One region of the Pseudarthrobacter sp. PH31-O2 genome, then DNA from elsewhere that is predicted to be linked to it. Evidence: riboswitches for the same ligand, from Rfam matches in the RefSeq annotation. Region 1 holds a riboswitch; the other holds the start of a gene.
What was found. Region 1 has a riboswitch for cyclic di-AMP ahead of QMG72_RS10205 (aggregation-promoting factor C-terminal-like domain-containing protein). Riboswitches for the same ligand answer to the same signal wherever they lie in the genome.
Positions count from the first base shown of each region.

Region 2: it holds a riboswitch for cyclic di-AMP, as region 1 does, so the genes downstream of both, QMG72_RS02365 (NlpC/P60 family protein) here and QMG72_RS10205 (aggregation-promoting factor C-terminal-like domain-containing protein) in region 1, are expected to answer to the same signal.

Region 1 covers NZ_JASIST010000005.1:228,647-234,290, forward strand. The annotation lists partial or broken gene QMG72_RS17770 (VOC family protein) at 1-21, shown strand, start outside; gene QMG72_RS10200 (HAD-IA family hydrolase) at 76-759, shown strand; gene QMG72_RS10205 (aggregation-promoting factor C-terminal-like domain-containing protein) at 802-1,536, opposite strand; cyclic di-AMP (ydaO/yuaA leader) riboswitch at 1,535-1,695, opposite strand; gene QMG72_RS10210 (sensor histidine kinase) at 1,833-3,464, opposite strand; gene QMG72_RS10215 (response regulator transcription factor) at 3,468-4,208, opposite strand; gene QMG72_RS10220 (winged helix-turn-helix domain-containing protein) at 4,892-5,644, shown strand, end outside.
Region 2 covers NZ_JASIST010000001.1:522,343-527,986, reverse strand. The annotation lists gene QMG72_RS02375 (DUF5129 domain-containing protein) at 1-831, shown strand, start outside; gene QMG72_RS02370 (dihydrofolate reductase family protein) at 920-1,507, shown strand; gene QMG72_RS02365 (NlpC/P60 family protein) at 1,565-2,299, opposite strand; cyclic di-AMP (ydaO/yuaA leader) riboswitch at 2,304-2,471, opposite strand; gene QMG72_RS02360 (hypothetical protein) at 2,675-2,950, shown strand; gene QMG72_RS02355 (DNA alkylation repair protein) at 2,973-3,626, opposite strand; gene QMG72_RS02350 (universal stress protein) at 3,700-4,158, opposite strand; gene QMG72_RS02345 (mycothiol transferase) at 4,236-4,748, opposite strand; gene QMG72_RS02340 (sulfite exporter TauE/SafE family protein) at 4,892-5,644, opposite strand, start outside.

The DNA of each region.
Region 1 (5,644 bases):
CTCACGGCACGGTCAACCGGCTCCGGACAGCCAAGGGATCCGGAACATCCGGTTGGTACGCGGCAAGATGGGACGATGACTTCAGTTACCGGCACCGCGCTTCCGACCGCCTTCACCGTCCGGGCGGTGCTTTTTGACATGGACGGGACTCTCGTTGATTCCACCGCAGCGGTGGAACAGGTCTGGGGGGAGTTTGCTGCCCGCTATGGTCTGGACCTTGCCGAGATCCTGCGCACCTCCCATGGCGTTCAGGCAGCGGACACGGTGCGGCGCTTCGCGCCGGCGGGAGCCGACGTCGCGGCCCTCACCGCGGAACTGGGTGCCATGGAACGCGCCAGGACTGCCGGCATCGTGGCATTGCCGGGCGCTGCCGGGTTGCTGCGCCTGCTGCCGGCGGACGCCGTCGCCCTGGTGACATCGGCGGACCGGCTGCTGGCAGACATTCGGATGGCCGCCGCCGGTCTTGCCTTGCCCGCCACCGCCGTGACAGCAGATCTCGTCGGCCGCGGTAAGCCACACCCGGAAGGCTACCTGCGCGCGGCCGAACTGCTCGGAGTGGACCCGGCGGACGCCGTGGTTTTCGAGGACGCGCCGGCCGGCATCGCCGCCGGCCTGGCTGCCGGGATGCGGACGGTGGCGGTAGGCCCGAACCCCGGCGAACTGCCCGACGGCGTTCTGCGCATCGCCGATTACTCAGCCGTCTTGTGCGAGGTCGGGGTCGACGACGCCGGCCGCAGCATCATCTCTTTCCGGCTGTGAAACCGTGGCCCCGTTTCGAAGGGCCGGTGCCTCCGCCGCAGCTCAGTACCAGTTGTTCGCGTAGTGGAAGTTCAGCGCCCCGCACGGTGAGCCGTAGCGTTCCTGGACGTAGTTCAGTCCCCAGTTGATCTGCGTCCGGTAATTCGTGAGGTAGTCGGCGCCTGCGCTGGCCATCTTCTCGGCCGGGAGGGACTGAACCACGCCGTAGGCGCCGCTGCTCGGGTTGGTGGCAGTAGTCTTCCAGTCAGACTCCTTGGTCCAGAGTTTGACCAGGCACTGCATCTGGCCGGCGTCCCAGCCGTGGGCACCCAGTTGGCTGGCCGCATAAGCCTGCGCTCCGGCGGGATCGTCAACGGCAACAGGAACCGGCGCGGGCTCCGGCGCCGGTGCGGCGGCGGGGGCCGGTAACTCGGCAGGCTTAACCTCGGCGACCGGGGCCGGGGCATCGGCCGGCGGGCTAACGGTCTGGTTCGCCACCAGGACGCGTTCAAAGTCGAGGTGCTGCAGCGGATCCGCGCTGACTGCCGATTTTGTGGCGCTGCTGGCGCTGCTGGCGTTGCGGGTGGCTGTCTCCGACGCCTGGCCGGCGGCGCCGGCTCCCACGAGCACTGCACACGCCGCTGCGACAACTGCCGCCCGGCGGCCGGTGGAGCCCAGGCCGGTGGTGAACCGGGACAGGGCCGACGCCGGTTTGGCGGGCTCGGCGCGGTGTCGCGACGGCTTGGAGCGCCTCTTTACATCGCCCTCAGGGCGTGTTTGTACCGTGAATTCAGTCATGGTCGCCTCTCAACGCCTGCGGAGTTAGCTGTCGGGTTCGGATGAGGTCACCCGGCCGCACGGAATCTCACGTGACGGCTTCACCCCAAGGGCGCAATGTGCAGAAATGCCCGGGAACTCTGGGTCCCCCGCCTCTGCCTAATCCAGCGGAATCCGGGAGGCGGCAGAGTTTGGCGTGCATCCGGATATGCGGTCCGAGTGATGACCGCACGCTAAAAACGGTACAGGACCGGAACGCCAATGTCACATTTCGATAACAGGAGCGGCGGGTTCGGCGCGGCGGATTGCTTCGCGGATTAGCTGGAGCGGCGGGGTGTCCGGTCCTCGGCCGGAGCGTCCGGCAGCCGAACGGTGAACTCGGTCCGGCCCGGCACCGACGTTACGCTGACAGTGCCGCCATGGGCTTCCACAATCGACTGCACAATTGACAATCCCAGCCCGCTGGTGCCCTCAGACGACGCGGCAGTTCGGGCCGGGCCGGCAGCCGCGGCGGCGAGGGGTGAGTCCGCACCCGGTGCGGACGGCAGCCGGTGTGCGCGCAGCGGCACGAGCGGGCGAGGCCGGCCGGACACCGGCGTTGTACCGGTTGCAGGATTCCTGCGCGACGCATCCGCGCGCGTAAACCTCGAAAAGACCCGGTCCACGAACTCCGGGGCGATCCCGGGGCCGTTGTCCGTTACGGTCATCACGGCGGTGCCGTCGGGAGCCCGCTGCACAGCTGTCACCACGGTGGTGCCGGTTCCAGTGTGCTTGCGTGCGTTGGAGAGCAGGTTGGCCAGAACCTGGTGGAGCTGGGTCGTGTCGCCGCGGACCACCACCGGCTCCGCCGGGAGCTCCAAGTGCCATACCCGGTCCGGTGCCATCACTTTTTCGTCGCTCACCGTCTCGATGGCCAGCTGGGTGAGGTCCACGTCGCTGAGGCGGAGCGGCCGGCCCTCGTCCAGCCGGGCAAGCAGGAGCAGATCCTCCACCAGGGTGGTCATCCGCTCGGACTGGCTCTGCACCCGGGCCAGGGACTTCTCGCCGTCTGGGGTGAAGTGTTCGGTCATCCGCATCAGATCGGTGTACCCGCGGATCGCCGTCAGGGGTGTGCGCAGCTCGTGCGAGGCGTCTGCGACAAACTGGCGGACCTTCATTTCGCTCTTCTGCCGGGCTTCGAGTGCGCTGGACACATTGTCCAGCATCAGGTTCAGGGCGTGGCCAACACTGCCCACCTCGGTGCCGGGATGTGCTGCGGATGCGGGCACCCGCATGGCAAGTCCGACTTCTCCGGCGTCGAGGGGAAGGCGGGACACTTTCGTGGCCACCTCGGAGAGCTGATCGAGCGGCTTCATGGTGCGGCGAATCAACGCCGTGCCGGCGAGGCCAATGACAACAAGGCCGCCCGCAGAGACAAGCACCATAGTCCAAACCAAAGAGGCCAGCGTGTTCAATTTCTCGGCGAGCGGCAGCCCGGTCACGATCACGCCGCCGTCCGGGGCCGTGAAAGCTACCAGCCGATAGGCCCCGGCGGAAAGAGACCGGTTGACCGGCTCGCTGCTCGCAGGGAGCGACAGGAGAGCTGCGTTGTCCTCCCTGGTCAGGGACTTTCGGGTGGCGTCTTCGGCGAGGAAACCGGCGCCGCGTACCGAGCCGGCCACGATCCTGGCGTTAAGGGTCCCGATTCCCTGGCCCCGGGCCTCAAGGGGGTCGGCGCGGCCGCCGGTGCGGCCAAACTCGCGGGCACGGTCCGCGGCTTGCTCGAGTTGTGTGTCGAGCTGCCTGGTCAGGAAGGAATCCATCGAGGCGTAACTGACTAGGCCGACAGCACCGCAGATCGCCACCAGAAGGGCCATGGCAACCAGAACAAGCCGGGTGCGCAGGTGCCAGCTGGAAGGGGTGTGCCACACGGGTCCGGCGGGGCCGGCCCTGCCGGAACGGACAGGCACGATTCAGTCCGCCGGCTTCAGGACATAGCCGGCGCCGCGGACCGTGTGGATCATCGGCGGGTGGACGGCGTCGACCTTCTTGCGGAGGTAGGAGATGTAGAGCTCCACGATGTTGGCCTGCCCGCCAAAGTCGTAGTCCCAGACACGGTCCAGGATTTGGGCTTTGCTGACGACCCGTTTCGGGTTCTCCATGAGGTAGCGCAGCAGCTCGAACTGGGTGGCCGTGAGGTGGAGCTCGTCACCTGCGCGCCGCACTTCCCGTGTGTCGATGTTCAAGACAAGGTCCCCGACGACGAGTTCGGCCGTATCCATTGCTGCCACCCCGGACCGCTGGACCAGCCGGTGCAGGCGGAGCAACACTTCCTCCATGCTGAACGGCTTAGTCACGTAGTCGTCGCCGCCGGCAGCCAGCCCGGTGATGCGGTCCTGGACGTCGTCCTTTGCCGTCAGGAACAATGCCGGTACCTCCGGCGCGAAGGCCCGGATCCTGCCGAGGAGCTCGACGCCGTCGAACCCGGGCAGCATCACGTCGAGCACCAGGACGTCGGGCCGGAATTCCCGGGCGAGCTTCATGGCCTCCGGTCCGTCGGCGGCGACAGCCACCGACCAGCCCGCCATTCGCAGGCCCATGCTCATCAGCTCGGAGAGGCTCGGTTCATCGTCCACTACCAGGGCGCGGATGGGGGAGCCGTCCGGATGGCTCAGCTGCGGGAGGTTGTTGGTCATGGAGTGCGAGGTGGCCATGGGACAACTCTCCGATCTGCCGGTTAGCTACGCCTTTGGTGATCCTGTGCGGCACCTGTGAATCCCACCCTAGCGAGCTGGAGAGGAGACTGCCCACGGCAGCGTCCTGCTGATGCGGTCGCCAAGATAAGCCGCTGGGCGGTCGCCAAGCTGCGTGATCCCGGGTCCGGGCGCTTCCCGGCAGCAGGATGACCACCAGGTGGGACGGCAGCCCCGCGTGGAGTGGCGGCCCAGTAGTCACTCAACTCGCCAGCAAAGAATTATGCATGCTCGTTGTCTCGATTTGCCGAATAGGATTCGCAAAAGGCGGCATTTGCTTGCTGATCGTAAAATCTGTTGCTCGACTCGCCCTCTTGGCCGAAGCGTGATCCGCACCACATTGTGAATATTCGTCTCAGAATGTGGAATCCAGGAGCCTTTGTTACTTGCAAGTTTTCATTGTTACGTTGCACACTTCAATTGTGAACAAGAACTCAACAGCACCTGCAGCCGCAGTTTCCTGGATCAGCGCACCCGCTGACGCAGGGAAGCGCTGTTGTCGAATGCACGCCTAACCTTTACACCCCAAAGGTTTCTAGGCATTCGCCCCAGCCCAGTGTCGGGCGCCCCTCCCCAGTATTCATTGCGGGGAAAAGTAGCATTCGAGCCGCGATGACGGCCATTCACATTGAGGTAAGCAATCCATGTCAGTTGCATCCGGATACGTCCACATCTCCGTCCGTAACGCCGGCAAAGCCGGCCAGACCTCCGGTATTCGCCAAGGCTTCGGCGACAGGGCATCCTTCGCGCCCGCCGGCTCCGGAAACAGCTTCCCCACTCCGGGTTTTGCACCCCAGGGCTACAACCCCAACTCCTATGGACAGCTCCGGGCTGTTCCGCCGGCACCGGCCACTGCGCCGACGCCCGTGATTGCCCCTGCCGGCGGCAGCCCCCTCCGCCCCGTCCCGGTTGACAACGTCGCCCGGGGTTTTGTGCTCTACATGGGTATCGATGAGGAGACAGCAGCGGCTGCCGGCACCTCCATTGCCAAGCTGGCCCAGGAAATCCGGGCCTACGCCCAGTCGCTGGTATCCGGTGCCGAAAGCTACGCCGCCGTCGCCGTCGCACCGGCCAGCGCGCCGGGCTCCGCCCTCGACGTCGTCCGTTCCACCTTCGGCGACCCCACAGTGGGCTCCCGCCAGCGGTCCGAGAGCGCCCGCCTGCAGCAGCCGCAGGATCCCCGCCCGTCCGGTGTGCTGATCGACCTTGCCCGCCGTGAAGTGGCACTCGACGGCGAATCCCTGAACCTTACGTTCAAGGAGTTCGAGCTGCTCAACTACCTCGTTGAGAACGGCACCCGTACCGTAGGCCGTGATGAATTGCTGGAGGGCCTGTGGCGCAATGCCGAAGAAGTGCCCAACGAGCGGACCATCGACGTCCACATCCGCCGCCTGCGC
Region 2 (5,644 bases), on a different contig from region 1:
AGCTACGCCAGCGTCAGCATGGACCTCCAGGTCACCGAACTGAACGCCGGCACCATCCCGGAAGCGTCCCGCTACGGCAGTACAGTGCTGGAAAAGCACCGGACCTTTATGGCGAAGTACCGCACCGCCACCGGTCTCTCCAACCAGGTCCATTCCTTGTCCGCGAGGGACCTCAGCCGCCGGCCGAACCTGAAACTGATCCGCAGCTACGCCGACGCCGCCGCCGAATTGGATGCCCTCGACGACGTTATCGCCGACACCAATGCCCTGCTCAATCGTGGCTCCGTGTGGGCGCCTGCCTGGGACCGGCAGCTCGCTCCGTTCCGCGCCGACCTCGCGGCAATTGAACAGATGCTCAGCAAGCGCAACGCCGGGGGCAACACGGCGACCGCGGCGGCCCTGCGTTCGTTCCGGGACACAAGCCACCGCGATATCGAAGGGTGGACGGCGGAACTCGCGGACGGAACCATCAGCCCTGAGACGGCCCTGGACCGGCTGCGGGACGCACGCACCCAGCTCTCCGAGCTGCTCAGGGACCACGCGGATACCGTCATCGCCGGCTACGCCAAAAACGAAAAGGAAGCCAACCTGATGCGCAAGGAAATGGAAAGCGCCCAGGCCGGCAGCAAAGCCAAGTACGGGCGTACCTACGAGCCCAGCATCCTGGGCACCGTATACCCGGCCTACTACTTCTTCTCCGTTCCCACTTTCAACTCCGGTTTCAACACCGGTGTCAGCAGCGTCGGAAGCGCCCGCGGCGGCGGCGGCACCACCGGCTACGGCGCAAGCGGCGGAAGCTTCTCCGGGTCCGGCAGTTCATCCAGCTTCTAACGGTTCGGCCGGCATTGACCCTACCGGAGAGCCGAACTGCGGCGTACGCTCGAACTCCCGGGGTGCCGGGCAGCGAAGGAGTGATGCAATGCACAAAGTCATTCTGATGTTTCAGGTATCCCTGGACGGATTCATCGAGGGGCCGGGGCAGGACCTGAGCTGGCATCGGGTCGATGAAGAACTGCACCAACATTTTAACGAAGAGCTCCGCGGCATGGGAGCGTTTCTAGACGGCCGCGTGACGTACCAGATGATGGCCGAGTACTGGCCCACGGCCGACCAGGACCCGTCCAGCACGGCCCCGGAGATCGAGTTCGCCGGGATCTGGCGGGACATGCCCAAGGTCGTCTACTCCAGGACCCTGTCGAAGGCCGGCTGGAATACGCAGGTGGTGCGCGAGGTCGTTCCCGGGGACGTGAGGCGGCTCAGGGAACACTCGGATGGCGACCTTGCGCTGGGCGGTGCAGAGCTCGCGGCGGCCTTCAGGCGGCTGGGGCTGATCGATGAGTACCGGATCTATGTGCACCCGGTCCTGCTTGGCCGGGGCAAGCCTTTGTTTCAGGCGGCCGATGACATCACGGCGCTCCGGCTGCTGGAGAGCCGTACCTTCGGCAGCGGGGTGGTGTTGCTGCGGTATTCCCCGGAGCCTGCCTCCGGGCAGACCGAAGGCCGGTGATCCGCTGCCCCCAAGGCAACCGATCGACCGGCCTTCAGTACAGTGCCTGCGGTTGTGCTAGCCGGCGCGGACGAACGTTACGGGCCCCGTGGCGGTCAGCCAGGACAGCGGGTGGGCCATGGTGGCGTTGACACCGTTCATGCCGCCGCTGATGGCCTGGCCGTTGCCGGCGTAGATGGCAACGTGGCCGGACTGGACAATGATGTCTCCGGGCTGGGGGTCGCCGACTACCTTCCCGTAGTTCATAAAGCCCATCGGACCAATGTCACCAACCGGGATGCCGGCAGCGTTCAGGGCCTTCTCGACCATCGCGGTGCAGTCCTGCGTGATGCCGACCTGGCCGTACGCCACGGCCAGAAGGGTGGCATTGACCCCGCCGGCAGCCGGGGCAGCAACAGGAGCCGCTGCCGGCGCAGGTGCAGCCTGGACGTTGACAGTAGCCTTCGCGGCGGCAGGGGCGGCAGGGGCGGCCGCACGGGCCGGTGCTGCGGGGGCCGCGACGGGCTGGGGTGCCTCGACCACGGGCGCCGGGGCAGTCTCAACGACGGGGCGTTCGAAGGTGATCTGTACAGCGGAGTCCGCCATAACCGGGGCGGCGACCACGCCCTTGACATCGACGGAACTCGCGGGTGCGGAGTCGCGCTGGGCTGGCACGTCCGCTGCATTGGCGGCCATCGCGCCGCTGAAGACCATTCCGGAAGCGGCGGCGAAGACTGCGGCCTGACGGCCGATGGTGCGGCGGGTACTGCGAAGATCGTCGCGGTTGGGCGCGTGAGTGTTGCTGAAAGTCATTAGTTGAGCCTCTCCCAATGCCTGCGGGGTGAGCTGTCGGATTCGGATGGGAGGCACCCGGCCGCACGCGGACCCGATCATGTCGGGCCGTGCGGCTTCACCCCAAGACCCCTGGAGAACAGCGGGCCAAAAGTGGTTTCCCCGTCTCTGCCGGACGTTGCTGCGAGTTATCCCCGCGCCGCGGCAGAGTTAGGCAATCGGCTGGGGAGAGCCCGTCTCGGAGACAACAGGCACCTAACAAAGATAACGGAATGATCACAACATGTCACGTTGCGGTAACGGCGGACCGGGCTGCGGGGGCCCGCTGGCCCTTCCCGCACGCGGTCACAGGCATAGGATGTTGCCAACACCGTCCCCCGAAGCAGAGGCCCGAAAATGACCACTCCCCACGTCGCCCGGCCCGCTGTGGCAATCTGCCAGCTCAGTAACCAGCCGTTGGCGGACTTCAGTGTCAACACCGAACTGCTGGTCCTGGAAAACGGGGAAGTCCACGTTTCGACGTGGGACGCCGAGCCACGCGACGGCGGCTTCGATGTCCGCGTCCTGAATGACCGTGTGGATACCCTCGGCTTTATGGTGATCACGGATTGGGAGTTCTTCGACGAAAAGGCCTACGCCGTTGTGGAGCGCCGACCGGGCCACTCAGGGTAGCTTGCCGGCCGGGACGTCCGGGTCAGAACTCCAGCTCCGGCCGGTGCCGTTCCATCTCGGCGAGCATCAGGGCCACCGCGACGTCGGTGACCGCACTCTCGCCGTCCTGCCCCGACTCCGCTCGGGGTGGGCACGCCAGCGCCGATCGGGCGTGACGCACGAACCGGGGCCAGTCCCCTGCGCCGGTGCGGAGTGCGCGCAGCGGGGACAGCAGGGCCGCGCGGCGCAGCCAGCCGTCGGGATCCCGAATCCAACGGTCCAGGACACTGTCGGCGCGCACCCTGCCGACGACGTCGAGCCCGGCGATCAGGGGACCAACGACGTCGATGGCCAGCGGATCAACCAAGGCGCCCAGCCGCGCACTCCGCACAAATCCCTCGATCCGGGTCAGGTCCGTATTGGTCAGCACGCCCACTTTTGACTGCAGCAGCACAACGGCGGCGAGGCGGCGTTCAAAGACCGGCACGTCCCACAGCTCGGAGCCCAGGGCGGTGATGTCATCATGCGTCAGTTCTGGATGGCGGCGGAGGGCGTCACGGACGGCTCCGCGGACGGCTCCGACCGATGCACCGTAGTACCGGTGATTGCTGCCGTGCCTGGCCTCAGCGTCCTCGGCTCGGCTCCACGAGGACTCGCGCTGGAGGGCCGCGTCAATAGCATCACCCGCATAGCTCATGGGGATATTCTCCCGCAGACCCTGGGCTGTTGATGATCCGGACCGCAAGGGGCGAGCCAACGGGCCCCGCTGCTCAGGACTCCTTGGGCCGGACAACGAGCACAGGGCAGGGCGCGTGATTGATGATCTGTGTTGCCACCGATCCCAGGTGCAGCCCGGGGAATCCGCCGTGACCACGCGCCCCCACGACAACGAGGTCGGCAGCCTTGGCGGCGTCGAGCAATGCAGACGCCGCCGAATCGCCGTGAACGACCTCTCCACTGGCTGCAACGCCCTGGCTTTCAGCAGTCTCCAGGGCAGCAGCCTGCAACGTCTCGGCTGCGCGTCGGGGGGAGTCCTCTGCCACAACTTCGCCGGCGGCCGTTTCCAACAGTGCGGGGTACCAGGCGAGCGGGGGCTTGCTCCAGGCGGTGATGAGGCGAATCCGGCCATTGCGGCGCTTTGCCTCATCCACGGCCCAGTTCAGTGCACTGTCCGAATTCTCTGAGCCGTCAAAACCAACCACAATGACAAACGGGCCTGTACTGGTCATGTCTTTTCCATTCTCTAGATTCAGTGGGCGAGGTGGGCGAGTCGGTCGTGGCGGGAGCGAAAACCGGTGCCAGCGGCCTAGACGTCGACGGCGGGTTTCAGCCCCTTCGCAAAAGCTGCCTGGCCCACGTGCTGGAGGCAATCGGCAAGGGTGCTGACCAGCCGCGCCCCAAGGGTGACGGGCGGGTCCCAGCGGGTATCGACAATGCGGTCGAAGTCCTTGTCGCCGAGGGATTCCAGGAACTGCACGGTCTGCCGGTGAACCGCGTCATAGTATTCCGCCAGGAGCTCCGGGGAGGCTTTCACCGCGTCGACCTGGTCCGAAGTATGGCGGTATCCGGTGTCTTTGGCAGCCAGGGGCAGATCAAAACGATCCGCAAACCCCTCCGCAATCCAGACCTGTTCCAGTCCTGCCGCAGCGGCGAGTTGCGCGTCCTCCACCCGGCTGAGATGCCAGATCAGCCAAGCCATCGAGTTTCCGGTGCCCGCTGGCCGACGGAGGAGGGCCGTACCGTCACTCCCGTCAAGGGTGTCTGCCACCGTTTCACGGAGCCGGCCGAAGGCGTCCAGCAACAGTTCGTTGGATTTCATCGAGTCCCCTCATCGAGTAGCGTCGCTCCGCCCCATGCTTGCACGGAGACCACTCCCCCGGATAGGGCCGAATCGATCCTATGTCCAGCTTGATCTTCGATCCCGCGTCCCGCCTTCAGCACACCGCCGCCGTGCGAACGTATTCAGGAGAGCAGCGCCTGCACCGTCACGTAGCTTGCGACCAGCAGAACCAGGACGCCGAAACTGCGCTTCAGGACTTTGTCCGGGATCCTGGTCCCGAGCCTGCCGGCAAGAAGGGACGTGACCATGGCCGCGCCGGCGAAGGCGGACGTCACAGCCCAGTCGATCTGCAGGTCCCCGAGGTGTGCAGCAAAGCCGGCCACCGAGTTGATCACGATGATCACCAGTGAGGTGCCAACGGTCACAGCCATCGGCAGGCCCAGGACAAGGGTCAGGGCGGGGACGATCAGGAAGCCGCCCCCCACGCCGAGGAGACCGGTCAGGAACCCCACGACGGCACCGGTGGCGATTGCCTTGGGCAGGCAGCTGCGCCAGTTGACGCCTCCGCCGGGCAAGGCGCAGGAACCGCCGGACGCCTTGGACGGAAGCATCATCCGGATCCCGGCGAGGACCATAATGGCGGCGAAGGCGAGCAGCAAAACCTTCGGGTCGAGGAGCCGGTTCACGAAAGCACCAAGATACGCGGTAGCCGTGCCGGCTGCGCCGATGATAAGAGCCAGCCGCCAGTTCACACCGCCCCGCAGCCGGGGCAACACCGCGACGGCGGAGGATGCTCCGACCACAACCAGCGACGTCGGGATTGCCGCACTCAGCGGCAGCCCCACCCCGTAGACGAGGGCGGGGACGGCCAGGATGGACCCGCCGCCGCCAACCAGGCCCAGCAGGCCGCCGACGATCAGTCCGAACGCCGCCGC